Regions from separate parts of the Streptacidiphilus sp. PB12-B1b genome, predicted to be linked through region 1. Evidence: predicted binding sites of a transcription regulator. Region 1 holds the regulator's gene; each other region holds the start of a gene.
The links. Region 1 encodes HrcA, which represses chaperone genes, less so after heat shock. Its sites were predicted from a motif close to TTNGCACTCNGNNNNNCNGAGTGCNAA; they were not measured.

Region 1 (3,178 bases):
GAACACGGGGGCTGTCACGGGTTCTTCTCCCTGCTGTCCGCGGGGCCGCCGGTGCGGCTAGCGGCCGTTGAAGGCGTCCTTGAGCCGCGAGAACAGGCCCTGCTGGCCCGGCGCGAAGGTGCCCGAGGGGCGCTCCTCGCCGCGCAGCTTGGCGAGCCGGCGCAGCAGCTCCTCCTGGTCCGGGTCGAGCTTGCTGGGGGTCTGCACCTCGACGTGCACTATGAGGTCGCCCCGGCCGCCGCCGCGCAGGTGGGTGATGCCGCGGCCGTGCAGCGGGATGGACTGCCCGGACTGGGTGCCCGGGCGGACGTCGATCTCGACGGTCCCGTCCAGGGTCTCCAGCGGCACCTTGGTGCCGAGCGCGGCGGCCGTCATCGGCAGCGTGACCGTGCAGTGCAGGTCGTCGCCGCGGCGCTGGAAGGTCGAGTGGGCGTTCTCGCTGATCTCGACGTACAGGTCGCCGGCGGGGCCGCCGCCGGGGCCGACCTCGCCCTCGCCCGCCAGCTGGATCCGGGTGCCGTTGTCGACGCCGGCCGGGATCTTCACAGTCAGGGTGCGCCGGGCGCGGACCCGGCCGTCGCCGGCGCACTCCGGGCAGGGGGTGGGCACGACCGTGCCGAAGCCCTGGCACTGCGGGCACGGGCGGGAGGTCATGACCTGGCCCAGGAAGGACCGGGTGACCTGGGACACCTCGCCGCGGCCGCGGCACATGTCACAGGTCTGCGCGGAGGTCCCGGGGGCCGCGCCCTCGCCGTTGCAGGTGGTGCAGACGACGGCGGTGTCGACCTGGATGTCCTTGGTGGTGCCGAACGCGGCCTCTTCGAGGTCGATGTCGATGCGGATCATCGCGTCCTGGCCGCGCCTGGTCCGCGAGCGCGGACCGCGCTGGCCGCCGGCCGCGCCGCCGAAGAAGGCGTCCATGATGTCGCTGAAACCGAAGCCCGCGCCCGCGCCGAAGCCGCCTGGGCCCGCGCCGCCGCCGTTGGCGGAGAGCGGGTCGCCGCCCAGGTCGTAGACCTGCCGCTTGTTGGGGTCCGAGAGGACCTCGTAGGCGGCGTTGATCTCCTTGAACCGCTCCTGGGTCTTCGGGTCGGGGTTGACATCCGGATGGAGTTCGCGCGCCAGGCGGCGAAACGCCTTCTTGATCTCGTCCTGACCCGCGTCACGCCGGACGCCGAGTACCGCGTAGTAGTCCGTGGCCACCAAAATGCTCCGCTTGTTTCCGTTCGCGCCGACGTTCCAGTATCCAGCTCAGGCAAGGAGGCTAGGACGCCGCCAGGATCTGGCCGACATATCGTGCCACCGCCCGGACGGCGCCCATGGTGCCCGGGTAGTCCATACGCGTCGGCCCGACCACGCCCAGCTTGGCGACGGTCTCGTCGCCCGAACCGTAGCCCACCGACACGACCGACGTGGAATTCAGCCCTTCGTAGGCGTTCTCCCGGCCGATCCGAACCATCATGCCCGCGTCGGCCGTCTCCCCGAGGAGCTTCAGCAGGATCACCTGCTCCTCCAGCGCCTCCAGGACGGGGGCGATGGTGAGCGGGAAGTCGTGCGGGAACCGGGTGAGGTTGGCGGTGCCGCCGAGGACGATGCGCTCCTCGGTCTCCTCCGCCAGGGCCTCGAAGAGGGTGCTGAGCACGGCCGTGACCGACTGCCGGTCCTCGCGCTCGAAGCTCTCCGGAAGGTCCTGCAGCAGCAGCGGCACCTCGGCGAAGCGCTGCCCGCCGGCCTTGCTGTTGAGCCGGGCGCGCAGGTCCGCCAGGACGGTCTCGCCCACCGGCGTCGGGCAGTCGATGAGCCGCTGCTCGACCCGCCCGGTGTCGGTGATCAGCACCAGCATCACCCGGGTGGGGGTGAGCGCGACCAGCTCCACGTGCCGCACCGAGGAGCGCGACAGCGAGGGGTACTGGACCACGGCGACCTGCCGGGTCAGCTGCGCCAGCAGCCGGACCGTGCGGGCCACCACGTCGTCCAGGTCCAGGGCGTGGTCGAGGAAGCTGGTGATGGCGCGGCGCTCCGCGCCGGACAGCGGCTTGACCTCGGTCAGGCGGTCGACGAAGAGCCGGTAGCCCTTGTCGGTGGGCACCCGGCCCGCACTGGTGTGCGGCTGGTGGATGTAGCCCTCGTCCTCCAGTGCGGCCATGTCGTTACGCACCGTGGCCGGGGACACGCCGAGATTGTGGCGCTCCACCAGGGCCTTGGACCCGACGGGCTCCTCGGTGCCCACGTAGTCCTGCACGATGGCACGCAGCACCGCGAGCTTGCGGTCGTCGAGCTTGCGCTCCTCATGCACGGGGCACGCACCTCCTGACGTTCGGTCGGTTCTGGCACTCTTGGTGAACGAGTGCCAGCACCCGTCCGGCCAGTGTAAGGCGGAAGGGTGCGCTACCGGAACGGCCGGGCCGCCCCGGACGTACTTGTGGGTAGACCCGACAGGGCAGAATTGCAGGAGAAGGCACACTTTGAGGAGGGGCCATGGCCAGGACACGCTTTGCGCCGGACCGCGGCTTGACCAACCGCATGCTGCTGACGATGTTCATGATCGGTCTGCTCTACGTCGTCTTCGTCGGCGCGCTGCTGGTGCTGCTCAAGGGCGCCTGGCCGATCATCGCCATCGTGGCCGGCGGGCTGTTCATCGCCCAGTTCTGGTTCAGCGACAAGATCGCCGCCTTCAGTATGGGTGCGCGCGAGGTGACGCCGGAGGAGTACCCGGGCCTGCACGGGGCCGTGGACCGGCTGTGCGCGCTGGCGAACATGGAGAAGCCCCGGGTCGCCGTCGCACAGAGTGACGTACCGAACGCGTTTGCGACCGGCCGCAACGAGAAGAACGCTGTGGTGTGCGTCACCACCGGGCTGCTGCGCCGGCTGGAGCCGGAGGAGCTGGAGGGCGTGCTGGCGCACGAGCTGTCGCACGTGGCCCACAAGGACGTCATGGTGATGACCATCGCCGGGTTCCTCGGCGTGCTGGCCGGGATCATCACCCGGGTCGGCGTCCAGTTCGGCCTGTTCGGCGGCTTCGACCGGCGCGACAACCAGAACGACAACACCGCCATCGCCGCGCTGGTGGTGATCGGCGTCAGCGCCGTCGTCTACTCGATCAGCTTCCTGCTGACCCGGCTGCTCTCCCGCTACCGCGAGCTGTCCGCGGACCGCTCGGCGGCGCTGCTGACCGGCC
Region 2 (3,178 bases), 930 kb from region 1:
AACCCGCGGCGTCCCGAACCCGCGGCGGTGGAACGCCGCGAGGCGGCTCCTCCGGCAGCGGACTGCTGTCGGGGGAACCGCCTCGCGCAGGTGCGTCAGGCCCTGCTGATCCGGGCCGGCCTCGCGGCCGGCGGGCGGATCAGAAGTCCATGTCGCCGCCGGGCATGCCGCCGCCGGCCGGGGCCGCGGCCTTCTCCGGCTTGTCGGCGATGACGGCCTCGGTGGTGAGGAACAGCGCGGCGATGGAGGCCGCGTTCTGCAGGGCGGAGCGGGTGACCTTGGCCGGGTCGATGATGCCCGCGGCGACCAGGTCGACGTACTCGCCGGTGGCAGCGTTCAGGCCGTGGCCGGCCGGAAGGTTGCGCACCTTCTCCACCACGACGCCGCCCTCGAGGCCGGCGTTGAAGGCGATCTGCTTGATCGGGGCCTCAAGGGCGACCTTGACGATGTTGGCGCCGGTGGCCTCGTCGCCCTCCAGCTCCAGCTTGTCGAAGATGACCCCGGCCTGCAGCAGCGCAACGCCACCACCGGCGACGATGCCCTCCTCGACGGCGGCCTTCGCGTTGCGGACGGCGTCCTCGATGCGGTGCTTGCGCTCCTTGAGCTCGACCTCGGTCGCAGCGCCGGCCTTGATCACGGCCACGCCGCCCGCGAGCTTCGCCAGGCGCTCCTGGAGCTTCTCGCGGTCGTAGTCGGAGTCGCTGTTGTCGATCTCGGCGCGGATCTGGTTGACGCGCCCGGCGACCTGGTCGCTCTCGCCCGCACCGTCGACGATGGTGGTCTCGTCCTTGGTGATGACGACCTTGCGGGCGCGGCCCAGCAGCTCCAGACCGGCGTTCTCCAGCTTGAGGCCGACCTCCTCGGAGATGACCGTGCCGCCGGTGAGGATGGCGATGTCGCCGAGCATGGCCTTGCGGCGGTCGCCGAAGCCCGGGGCCTTGACGGCGACGGACTTGAAGGTGCCGCGGATCTTGTTGACGACCAGGGTCGACAGGGCCTCGCCCTCGACGTCCTCGGCGATGATCAGCAGCGGCTTGCCGGACTGCATGACCTTCTCCAGGATCGGGAGCAGGTCCTTGACCCCGCCGATCTTGGAGTTGGCGATCAGGATGTACGGGTCGTCGAAGGACGTCTCCATACGCTCCAGGTCGGTGGCGAAGTACGCCGAGATGAAGCCCTTGTCGAAGCGCATGCCCTCGGTGAGCTCGAGCTCCAGACCGAAGGTCTGCGACTCCTCGACGGTGATGACGCCTTCCTTGCCGACCTTGTCCATCGCCTCGGCGATGAGCTCGCCGATCTGCGGGTCGGCGGCGGAGATGGAGGCGGTGGAGGCGATCTGCTCCTTGGTCTCCACGTCCTTGGCCAGCTCCAGGAGCTGGGCGGAGACGGCCTCGACGGCCTTCTCGATGCCGCGCTTGAGGGCCATCGGGTTGGCGCCGGCGGCGACGTTGCGCAGGCCCTCGCGCACGAGCGCCTGGGCCAGGACGGTGGCGGTGGTGGTGCCGTCGCCCGCGACGTCGTCGGTCTTCTTGGCGACCTCCTTGACGAGCTCGGCACCGATCTTCTCGTACGGGTCCTCGAGCTCGATCTCCTTGGCGATGGAGACACCGTCGTTGGTGATCGTGGGGGCGCCCCACTTCTTCTCAAGGACGACGTTGCGGCCCTTGGGGCCGAGCGTGACCTTGACAGCGTCGGCGAGCTGGTTCATCCCGCGCTCAAGGCCGCGACGAGCTTCCTCGTCGAACGCAATGATCTTGGCCATGGAAGTGGTCCTCCCGGACAGGGTGGCTGCGTGTGGACCGCGCTGGCGCCCGCGACGGACGGACCCGGCCGACGACGGTTCCTTCCCGCCGCGCCCGGGGCCTCACCTACCCGGCCCGTTGTCACTCTCTACCTCAGAGTGCTAACGCCAATGATTAGCACTCGACCCCCTAGAGTGCAAGCGGCCCGAAGGGCCACGTTGGAGGGGCGGTGGTCGGGCGACGGGTGGGCGCAAGCAGATGAGGTGGGAACCCGGCCACAACGGACGCCAGGCCCGTACCCCTGGGGGGTACGGGCCTGGTGAAAGACCTGCGTCACTGCTCCGTCCGGAACGAGGCTCGGCCGGTCATGTCCTGTCAGCGATCACCCGACAGGTCACACCACGCGGACCATGTCCGCCTGCGGACCCTTCTGACCCTGCGAGATCTCGAACTCGACTCGCTGGCCCTCTTCGAGCGACCGGTACCCGTCCATCTGGATCGCGCTGTAGTGGACGAACACGTCCGCACCACCGTCGACCGCGATGAAGCCGTACCCCTTCTCCGCGTTGAACCACTTGACGGTGCCCTGAGCCATTCCAAACTCCCCTATTACTGGCCCTTTCACGGTCCGCACTCCGCGGACCGGGCCGAGCCGCCACGCGGTGCGCGGCGCTCCAACCGACGCTGAATGTATCCACTCCGATGCCCTCTGCAACAGGGCAAAAGGGAGGCAATTCTTGGGGCGCGTCAAGGGGCAAGAGCGGATTAACGCGAACAAAACAACGCAATTCGGCCCGGACATAGCGGACCACTGAGACAAATCGTCGCGTAAATTCTGACGCGGGCGCTCCGCCGGGCGGCTGGCCGAATCTCAACCATCGGGGCACGGGGGTCAGGGCGGGCGGCGGGCACTGCGGGTGACAGGCGCGAAAGAGGGTTTGAAGCGGGCACCGGCGGTACCGGACCGGGGCGGCGACCGAGGGCTCCGACCCGCACGGGCAGCCGGAACACGTGGATCCGCTCCGACTCCGAAGCAGCTACCAGAGGCCACTCTACCTCTGCGCGGACGCTTTCCCGGCCACTGCGGACAGCCCCGGGCGCGCTGCTTCGGACGCCGCCGCGGAAGCCGTCGGGCGCGGTGCCGGAATCCCCGCATTCGGCCCGGATTCGGCCCCGGAATCCACCGGCGCCGGGAGCGATTGCGACGCGATTCGGTTGCGCTCGGTATTCGTCGCGGCGTAAAACCACCGGTCCGGAAAGCCACCCGCAGGCCCGGCATTGCATTCCCGCACCCCCGGCCCCGCCGGCCACGGACGGCCCGGGGCGGCCCCGAACGCCCACTGCGGCGCCGAATGCACGAAGGCGGCGGGCGCGGCCCCCGCAGGGGTACCGCGCCCGCCGCCCGTGGGCGCCGAGGAGGCCGGTGCAGTCGGTCG
Region 3 (3,178 bases), 5.5 Mb from region 1:
CAGGTGCGGGTCGTCGGCGAGCAGCGGCTTGCCGGAGGTGGTGTACCTACCGGAGACCACCCACGAGTTGGAGCCGATGCCCTGGCCGGGCTCGCCCAGCATGGACGGGACGCTGTCGAGGTTGGCGGCCAGCTGCGTCGCCGCGCCGCTGAGGCCCTGCACCGCACCGGCGTTGGCGCTGCTGTTGCTGCCGGTGGTCGAGGTCTTCGTGCCGGTTTTGGTGGCGCCCTTGGTGGTCGTGGTCGTCGTGGTCGCGGCGTCGTCGGTCGCGGTCGTGGACGAGCCGGTGCCCGCCCCGCTGTTCGCCCCGCTGTTCGCCCCGGTGCCGTCGGCCGGGTGGTAGACGGCCTTGCTGAGGTCCCCGGAGTCGGAGACGGTGCCGGTGGCCACGATGGTGCCGTTGGCGGCCGGGTACGCCGGGTAGAGCTGGGCGATCTGCGCGGGCGTGAGGTTCTGCGACAGCAGCGAACGGTCGATCTCCTGCTGCATGTTGCCGCTGAGGTCCCAGGCCATGCCCTTCAGCCAGGTCAGCGAGTCCACCGGCGTCCAGGGGGCGGGCGTGTAGCCGCTGTGGCTGGCCCCGAGCATGGCGTACTCCACCGAGGCCCCGGCGCCGCCCGGGTGCTGCTTCAACCAGGCGTTGACGCCGGCCGAGAAGTCCTGCAGGTAGGACTTGGTGGCCTGGTCGAGCTGGGTGGCGTACTCGTTCTGGGCCACGCCGGTCCAGTCCATGGTCTGGATGAAGGCGTCGCTCTGGACGTTGGCGTTGTCCTTGCCCGCGCCGAACATCGAGGCCAGCGTGCCCTCGGTGATGTGCCGGTCGACGTCCATCTGCCAGAAGCGGTCCTGGGCCTGGACGTAGCCCTGCGCGGTGAAGAGGTCCGCGGCGCTGTTCGCGTAGATCTGCGGGATGCCCTGATTGTCCCTGACCACGCTGACCTGGCCCTGCAGGCCCGCGAGTTGAAGCGTTCCGGTGGTCTGCGGGAAGGAGGCGCGGACCGTGCGAACGCCGTACCAGCCTCCGCCGACGGCGCCCGCCACCACCAGGATCACCAGCAGGATCACCAGCAACCGGAAACGGCGGAATTTCTTGGTGCGGGGCATCAGGGTCCTTGTGAGGCAGGGGCTCGTCCGCCGCCGTGCAGTGCGGCGGGGCCGACGCTAACACCTGAAGCCCGGACGCTGCGGACTGGTCCCCGGCTTGGGCGGCTTCTGCGGGGCTCTTTCCGGGCATCTCCGGGGCATCTTCCGGGCATTTCCGCGGGATCTGCGGAGCATCTCCGGGGCGGTGGCCGAGCACCCTCCGAGCTGGTGACGGCGCTGCGATGACCCTCTGCGGGACGGTCGTCACCGATCGTGCGGTCCGGATCGGGCACGGGAGCCGCAGCTCACACCCGCCACAGTGGACTATCGCCCAGGAATGCCGCATCATGGATCGTCGTTAGCACTCATCAGGCGAGAGTGCCAGGAGGAATACCAGTGCCGACCTACCAGTACCAGTGCACCGAGTGTGGCAGCGGCCTTGAGGCGGTCCAGAAGTTCACGGACGACGCCCTGACGGTCTGCCCCGAGTGCAGCGGCAGGCTGCGCAAGATCTACTCCGCGGTGGGTGTGGTCTTCAAGGGCAGCGGCTTCTACCGCACGGACAGCCGCTCGTCGTCGAGCAGCACCGTGGGCGCGTCCAAGCCTGCTGCGGCGTCCGCGCCGTCGGGTGACTCCTCCTCGTCGTCCTCGACGTCCGCTGCTGCGGCGTCGTCGTCCTCGTCGAGCAGCTCGTCGGCGGGCAGCAGCTCGTCGCCCGCCGCCTGAGGCGGAATGACCCGCACAGCAACGTCGGCCCTGTCGCCGAGCCCCGGCGGTCCTGCGTCCAGCAGTGACCGCCGGGGCTTTGGCGCGCCCTGAGGGCGGGTGCGGGCTGGTGGTGGCTCACCCGTGTGGGTGACGGGGTTTTCCACAGCCCCGGGTTTGTCCACAGATCACGGTCGGACGGGCCGGGGCGACGCGGGGATCGGCGATCGTTGAGGGGCAAGCAGGTCCCGAACAGCCTCGCAAAGGCGGTGGTTCCGCATGTCCCTCATGATCAACGACCCCTCCCGTTCCGACGCCCCCTGCAGCGCCTCCGGGGGCGCCGACCGCGGGCCCGAGCCCGGCACCGACGCCTGGGCGCAGACCTGGGCCGATGCCTGGGCCGACATGCGGGCCGAGATCCAGGCGGAGGCGGAGGCCCAGGCAGATGCCCGGGCGGATGTCCGGGCGGATGTCCGGGCGGATGTCCGGGCAGAGGCGCAGTCCGAGGAGCGGGCGGACGCTTGGGCGGAGGACGGGCCGCAGGCCCTGCCCGCGCCGCAGCCGACGGTGCGGACCGAGCCGCTGTTCGGCGGCGGTCCGGTGGCGGACGGTGGCGCGGCGGGCGGCCCCGAAACGGTCAGTCCCGACCCGCGTGGCCCGGGGGCCGGTGATCCGGTGGCGGGTGGCCCGGCGGTGCCGCCGACGCGCCGGATCGCCCTGTTCGCGCCGATCCGGGCCGGGGGCGGTCGGCATCGGCTCCCGGCGGCCGTGCGCCGAAGGCCCGGGCCGGTCGCGGCCGGGCTGATGGTGGCGGTGACGGCGCTCGCGGTGGGCTCGCTGCGCGGCCCGCAGCGGCCGGCGGTCGAGGGCGTCGCGGGCCAGCACGCCGATGCCCGGCCGACGCTGCACGTCAGCGGGGGCACGGCCGGTCCGGGCGGCCGCTCGTCCAGGTGAAGCGCGTCTCCGGAAGATCCGCGATCTGCCGACCCGTCAGGGCCGAGGCGGGGCGGTCATGGCGAAGGGCCGGGACACCGGCCCCGGCCCTTCCGCGTCACCCGGTCGCCACCGTCACGGTCGCGCCGACTCATCCGCCGTACAACTCAGCTGCCGTGGAACTCAGCCGCCGTGGTGCGGCGGCGTCTCGCGGCGGTACCACGCCTCGTCCCGCTCGGACTCGCCGCCGCCGGATCCGGCACCGCTGCCCCAGCCGGAGTCGGTGTCGTCCCGGCTCGGCTGGGAGAGCGGGTCGTCGAAGACCAGCGCCGGTCGCTTGCTCGTGTTCTCTGCCATGCGTCCAGCGTACGAGGCGGTGGTCTCGGGTTCCGGGGCGGTGCTCATGCCGCCTCGAAGCCCGAGTGGTCGGCGATCTTGCGCAGTTCGGCCAGGGCGT

Region 2: a site for HrcA is predicted at 1,917-1,943, ahead of groL (chaperonin GroEL). Genes of this name have one in related genera too.
Region 3: a site for HrcA is predicted at 1,442-1,468, ahead of GXW83_RS30955 (FmdB family zinc ribbon protein). Genes of this name have one in related genera too.

What each region holds. Positions count from the first base shown of each region.
Region 1 is NZ_CP048405.1:1,623,414-1,626,591, reverse strand. Features, by position in the region: gene GXW83_RS07410 (16S rRNA (uracil(1498)-N(3))-methyltransferase) at 1-18, opposite strand, end outside; gene dnaJ (molecular chaperone DnaJ) at 58-1,203, opposite strand; gene hrcA (heat-inducible transcriptional repressor HrcA) at 1,265-2,296, opposite strand; gene htpX (zinc metalloprotease HtpX) at 2,479-3,178, shown strand, end outside.
Region 2 is NZ_CP048405.1:693,124-696,301, reverse strand. Features, by position in the region: gene groL (chaperonin GroEL) at 140-1,762, opposite strand; gene GXW83_RS03275 (cold-shock protein) at 2,137-2,337, opposite strand.
Region 3 is NZ_CP048405.1:7,114,033-7,117,210, forward strand. Features, by position in the region: gene GXW83_RS30950 (penicillin acylase family protein) at 1-1,104, opposite strand, end outside; gene GXW83_RS30955 (FmdB family zinc ribbon protein) at 1,480-1,809, shown strand; gene GXW83_RS30960 (hypothetical protein) at 2,068-2,742, shown strand; gene GXW83_RS30965 (hypothetical protein) at 2,905-3,078, opposite strand; gene GXW83_RS30970 (sigma-70 family RNA polymerase sigma factor) at 3,123-3,178, opposite strand, start outside.